2 regions of the Anaerosinus massiliensis genome follow, and region 2 is predicted to be linked to the other one. Evidence: riboswitches for the same ligand, from Rfam matches in the RefSeq annotation. Region 2 holds a riboswitch; the other holds the start of a gene.

Region 1 (3,422 bases), 3.2 Mb from region 2:
CCAACAGAAGTTTGTTGAATTTTTTCTAATTGCGCTTCATTTAAATAACGCCTAAGCCCGTTTTCAAACAGATTCATTATGCTAACACCTGCCAATCCTTATAAATTGGTTGATAACCTTCATGATACAACATCGTCGACATCTCCCGAACAGAACGATGATCAGAAATTGAAAACTGTCCTGTCTCCTCGCCTTTACTATGTCCTCCAACAGCTGTAGTTACCCCAGCCGACATTTTTGTAACTCCCAGACGCACTAAATGATTTCTAAGTTTTACACTTTCTCTAGAAGATATTGTAATTCCGCTCCGCGGCATAAAAATCCGATATGCAGTAATATATTGTACGAGATTTTTATCACTTACGGTGACGGGTGGTGGGAAACCACCTATACTTGGGCGCATACGCGGCATTGAAACCGCGATTTCCACCTCACTATATTTTTTTTGCAAATAATCAGCATGAATTCCTGTTAAAAAAGCCTCTTTTCGCCAATCATTTAAACCTAAAAGTGCACCAATGTTTACATTGCGCATACCCGCTTTACAGGCGCGCTCCGGTGCATCCAAGCGAAAAGCATAATCACTTTTTGGGCCTGCTAAATGAAATCTTTGATACACACTAGGATCGTAAACTTCTTGAAACATTGTCATCCCATCAACACCAGTTTCTACTGCGACTTTGTACTCTTCTTCTGTTAAAGAATAAATTTCTATGCTAATACTCGTAAAAAATTCTTTTAAAGATTCTACAGCACTTAAAATATATTGGAGTGAACTATGCGTTTGCGATTCACCAGTTAAAAGAAGCACATGTTTTAATCCAGTTTCTGCAATACATTTTCCTTCTGTTTGGATTTCTTTTATACTAAGTTTCATTCTCTTTAATTTATTTTTATGATTAAATCCACAATATACACATTGATTTGTGCAGTAATTTGCAATATACATCGGAGTGAAAAGTTGCATGACCTGTCCAAAATTTCGGATGGTATCTTGGTTTGCCCTTCTCGCTATAGCTTCTATATGATTTTCCGCTTTTGGTGATAGTAAAGTCAAATAATCTTGCCTATCCAGCGAAGGCTTGCTTAAAACATATAGAATATCTTCATCGGTAACTTTCCGGAAAAAATCTTCATAATCTAAATTTTTATATTTTTCCAATTCATCTATAAAAAGCATGATGACTCACTCCTATTCACGTAAAAATCCAGTTAAAGGGGAAGATGCACTAGCATGATCTATCACTCTGCCAAGACCAGCTAAATAAGCTTGACGTCCTGCCTTCACCGCTAAATCAAAGGCCGCCGCCATTGCAATAGGGTCTTTTGCCGTTGCCACTGCAGTATTGACTAAAACGGCCGAAGCTCCCATCTCCATTGCCTCCGCCGCCTCAGACGGTTTCCCTATCCCCGCATCAACAATGATCGGCAAATCACTTTCTTTTATAAGAATACGAATCATCTCTTTGGTCTGTAACCCACGATTACTGCCAATCGGAGCACCAAGAGGCATAATCGCAGCTGCTCCGGCTTCTGCTAAGCGCTTTGCACTCATCAAATCAGGATTCATGTAAGGTAATACAATGAATCCTTCTTCAGCTAAAATTTGCGTCGCTTTAATCGTTTCTTGATTATCCGGCAGCAAGTATCGATTATCCGCAATCACTTCAATTTTAATCCAATCACCACAGCCTAAGGCTCGAGACATGTGCGCTATCCGCACCGCCTCGTCAGCATTTCTTGCTCCAGAAGTATTCGGCATCAAAACACAGTTTTTAGGAATAAAATTTAAAATATTTTCCTCTGGATAGGATTGATCTGCACGGCGCAGAGCTACAGTTATCACCTGAGCCTTAGCTGCCTCAATTACTTTTGGCATAATCTTATTTTCTGAAAACTTTCCTGTGCCCAGAAAAAGTCTACTTGACAACTCCTGTTTACCTATATTTAATGTATCATTCATCATTTCAACCACCTCCAACAAATGTAACGATTTCCAAACGATCATGTGGCTTTAAGACGATCCCATCCCAAGTCTGTGCCTTGACAATGGTTTCATTATATTCAACGACTACTGTCCGTGGCTTAAAACCACGGTTATGAACAAACTGTCCTAAACTAACACCTTCCTCTATGGTTACAGACTTTCCATTCACCGTTATCTCCACTCATCTTCTCCTCCACTCTTTTTAAATTTCCTGAAAAGAAAGCAAAAAAAATACGCCTCCCCGTATAGGTTTAGGCGCACTTATCCCAGCTTCCTACGCGGGCATTATCCCGATCAGGTTTAAAGGTCTGGTACTTACAGTCCACTCTCAGCCCATAACATGAGCTCCCTCGCACATTATTTTTTTATATAACAATTTCATTCTATACCCACCATCGTATAACCGTCAACCATTATTTATTAAATCGTCGTAAATACATCTTTACTAAAGGTATCATAAAAAATATCTGTATTCCACTTTCTATCTATACTGCATTGCTGTAAATATTGAGCAATAGTTTTGACAATAGGTATTTCTGTAGCAAAATGCCCTGCATCTAATAAATGAATCCCAGTTTCCAAAGCTCTTTGTGCTTCATGATATTTGACATCACCAGTTACCAAAATATCGGCACCAGCAAAGGCTGCTTTACCAATAAATTCTGCGCCACTACCACTACATAAAGCAACTTTTTTTATCATTTTACCCCTTTCGCCAACAAGACGAATACAATCAATATCCAAAGCCTGCTTTACTTTATCGGCAAATTCTTCTGCCTTCATCTTTTCTTCAAGGTGTCCAATACGCCCAAGACCATATTCTCCCCCTGTATTTTTTATTGGGTAAAGATCATAGGCAACTTCTTCATACGGATGTACACTTAACAGAGATTTTATTACTTTCTTGATTATTTTTTTCGGCATGATTGTTTCAATACGAACCTCATCAACATGTTCTAGTGCTCCTTCTTTTCCAATAAACGGATTCGTTCCATGTAAAGGTAGAAAACTGCCTTTTCCCGTTACTTGAAACGCACAATGACTATAGTTCCCGATATGTCCCGCCCCCGCTTTACCAAGTGAAGCTTGTATTATTTCAGCATATTCAACTGGTGCAAAAACAGCAAGTTTTACCAGTTCCTCTTGATAAGTAACGGTAAGAGGTTCTATTTTTTGCAAATTGAGTTTGTGTGCTAATACATCGTTTACACCGCCATCTGCCGTATCTAAGTTCGTATGTGCAGCATATACAGCAATATTTGCCCTCAATAAATCGGCGAGCAATTTACCTTGCGGCAAATCCGTTCGCAAATTTTTCAAAGGCTTAAAAATAAGAGGATGATGAGAAATGATCAAATCAACTTGCTGCTGCGTAGCATGCTCAACCACTGCTTCATTAACATCAAGACAAACCATGATCTTTTTTATATTTTGC
Region 2 (3,422 bases):
AGTAACCTATTTTTTATTTCCATAAAATTTTATTTAACGACCATAACAGGACATTTTGATTCTTCAGTGACTTTTTGGCTGACGCTGCCAATCAACGCACCTTTTAAAATTCCAAGTCCTCGACTGCCCATAACGATCATATCACTTTGACATTGTTCTGCTACTTTTATGATAGCACGAGGAATATTTCCATTTTCTATATGTTTTTCTGCAATGATATGCGCAGGTATCTTGCCCCAAATTTTATCAAAAACAATATCACTAGGAATATCCTTGTTGATACTACTAGCAACATAAACAAAATCTAGTTTCGCCTCGCTTTTTTCAGCTAAAAAAATCGCATAATCTACAGCTTTACAACCATTAACAGAACCATCAACTGGCACTAAAATTTTACTAATTTTTTTCATTTTTATCCCTCCTAATCGATTGTATAGTTAATAGTTAACTTTTATCTATAGGATGAATTCGTCATTCGTTTACACATTCCTTTAAAAAAATGGAAAATTTCAGTCAAACATGCTGATAAGATAAAATATGTAATTCCCCTTCAAATAAAATACCCGAACCTCAAAGTCTATATCTCATCTTATAGAATCACTTCTAAATTTGTATTTAATCGCATAAATCAACTGGTTTATCTAGATATTCACCAACAATTTTCATTGCGCAATAATCTCCGCACATAGAGCAAGCTTCTGCACCTTCTACATTTCTTGCTCCGCGTTTGGCTTGCGCTTTTTTAGGATCTATGGCAAGTTCTATTTGCTTCTGCCAGTCCAACGCTTTTCTTGCCTTCGCCATTTTCAAATCCCATTCTTTCGCTCCTGGTACACCTTTTACGATATCTGCAGCATGTGCTGCAATTCTAGATGCAATTACACCTTCATGCACATCTTCAATTGTCGGCAATGCCAAATGCTCTGCTGGTGTTACATAACATAAAAAATCCGCCCCGTTTGCAGCTGCGAGTGTGCCACCTATCGCAGACGTTATATGATCGTATCCAGGTGCTACATCTGTTACCAACGGCCCAAGTACATAGAACGGCGCATCTTTACACAGTTGTTTTTGCAATTTCATATTCGCAGCAATCTGGTCAAAAGGTACATGTCCAGGCCCTTCAACTAAAACTTGTACCCCTCTCGCCCAAGCACGATCTACAAGTTCGCCTAGTATGATAAGTTCTTGTAATTGCGCACGATCGGTTGCATCTGCTAAACACCCCGGACGCAATCCGTCTCCTAAGCTAATCGTAACATCATATTGCGCACAAATATCTAAGATATCGTCATATCTTTCATAAAGTGGATTTTCCTTCTGGTTATGGAGCATCCATCCCGTAATAAACGAACCGCCTCTGCTTACAACATCCATAACACGACCTTGATTACACATGCGGTTAATAACTTCACGTGTCACACCACAATGAATTGTCATAAAATCTGCGCCATCTTTTGCCTGCGTTGCAATCACCTGCAGTAAATCATCTCCTGTCATATCTACAACAGCACCATGTTTTTTGATTGCATCTACTGTTGCTTGATAAATTGGCACTGTACCAACCATAACTGTAGACTTATCAATGATTGCTTTTCTTGACAGATCAATATTATTCCCCGTGCTTAGATCCATCACAGAATCAGCACCAGCTTTTATCGCTGCATCTAATTTTAATAGTTCAGGCTCAATATCCGGATATGCGCTCGAAGTACCGATATTTGCATTTACCTTTGTAGATAATCCTTTTCCCACACCACGCGGAATCAATGATGTATGATTTACATTTGCACAAATTGTGATGGTTCCCTCTGCGATACGATCTCGGATGATATTGACATCCATGTTTTCTTGCTTTGCGACGATTTGCATTTCGTCCGTGATTTTTCCTTTTCGTGCTGCTTGCATCTGTGTCATTTCCATTTCTTCTCCCCCAATCAATAAATAAAAATAAAGCCATTTAGCACAGCAGCTAAATGGCTTTAAAAAAAAGCAAATTTGCCACTTCCCTACGCTGGTCTTAACCAACAGGTTCCAAGGGTCGGTTTAAAACCTCTCAGCAAAAATGCCCCCCTAGTGGATAAAAACATATACAATTCTTTTTTATCTTATCAGACTTTTTTTGTAATGTATACTTATTTTTTTATTAAATCTGAAAAACGTTTCAATGGCTCACTTGTATCCATATGCCCAGAAATGGTTTCTATCTTTTTTCCATCAACTAAAATTTGTACAGTTTTTATTTCCGGAAATTCAGTTAAAGTATTTACAATTGAACCAACCAACATAATTTCGCCCGCAGAACCACCATTAAAATTTTTGATTAATTCATGCGAAAAATCAACATAAGCTCGCCCATTTTCTATTTTTACACTCCTAAGCTTCGTGCCTTTCGGAATGATAGAAACAGCCTCTTTATCGCTTGTGCCAGCAATTAACTGCTTCATCACGGTCGTATATTTATCTTCACCAGCAACTTCTTTTACATTTGCTCCAACGATAAGTTTTGTACCATCGGCATTGGCATAATATACTTTTAAATTATGATTTTTATCTGCTGGTATTTTCTTTGTGTCTTTTGCGCTCTTTTCTTGTTCCGTGGCTACCTGATTATCAGGATTTACCTTTTCATCATTTCCACCATTTTCTTTGCTGCATCCAGCAGTTATTACAAAAAACATAATAGCCAAAATCATAATAAAATACTTAGAAACTTTTAACATAACTATCACCTTTCTACTTAGCTGTTTGACTAAAGAAATCACTTAATCCTTTACAAATACCTTCGGCTAATTTTTGTTGAAACTCTGCTGAATTCAACAATCTTTCCTCTTTTGGATTCGATATGAAAGCCAACTCAACAAGCGCAGCCGGCATATTGGTTCGTTTCACTACATAAAAATTCGCCTCTTGAATACCTCGATCGTACAAGCCACCAAACTCGACTAATCCATTTTGTAAAGATTCCGCAAGTCTGCTATCATAAGTAGACTTTTCGTAATAATAAGTCGACGTTCCATGCGCCGCTTGATTGATAAATGAATTTGCATGAATGCTGACAAAAATATCGGCTGTATTCTTTCGCGCAACATTAACACGCGCCTGCAATTCTTCTTTATCACTCGCATTTGGCCCATACACATCCCGATCATCACTACGCGTCATAATAACACGTGCACCAGCATCTTGCAATAGATACTTTACCTTCATTGCTACATTTAACGTTACATCTTTCTCTCGTACACGATTCGGTCCAATTGCACCCGGATCACTACCGCCATGTCCCGGATCTAAAATGATCGTTTTCCCTTTCACTCCTGCGGAAGAAAAAAATTTAGAGCCATCCTGAAAATCTAGGACAATACGAAATGGTTTTTTTGCCCGCGCATCCTTAGGTAAAGTATATACTTTGTAATTGGTCG

The links. A riboswitch is a leader RNA that binds a small molecule or an ion and turns the genes downstream of it on or off. The one in region 2 is predicted to bind thiamine pyrophosphate.
Region 1: linked by a shared signal. The riboswitch ahead of thiS (sulfur carrier protein ThiS) and the one ahead of thiC (phosphomethylpyrimidine synthase ThiC) in region 2 are both predicted to bind thiamine pyrophosphate.

What each region holds. Positions count from the first base shown of each region.
Region 1 covers NZ_LT575483.1:474,582-478,003, forward strand. The annotation lists gene thiF (sulfur carrier protein ThiS adenylyltransferase ThiF) at 1-77, opposite strand, end outside; gene thiH (2-iminoacetate synthase ThiH) at 77-1,180, opposite strand; gene BN6559_RS02570 (thiazole synthase) at 1,193-1,963, opposite strand; gene thiS (sulfur carrier protein ThiS) at 1,968-2,168, opposite strand; TPP riboswitch at 2,242-2,349, opposite strand; gene BN6559_RS02580 (Nif3-like dinuclear metal center hexameric protein) at 2,408-3,422, opposite strand, start outside.
Region 2 covers NZ_LT575483.1:3,662,261-3,665,682, reverse strand. The annotation lists gene BN6559_RS17590 (universal stress protein) at 30-410, opposite strand; gene thiC (phosphomethylpyrimidine synthase ThiC) at 616-1,923, opposite strand; TPP riboswitch at 1,990-2,085, opposite strand; gene BN6559_RS17580 (GerMN domain-containing protein) at 2,136-2,723, opposite strand; gene BN6559_RS17575 (N-acetylmuramoyl-L-alanine amidase) at 2,737-3,422, opposite strand, start outside.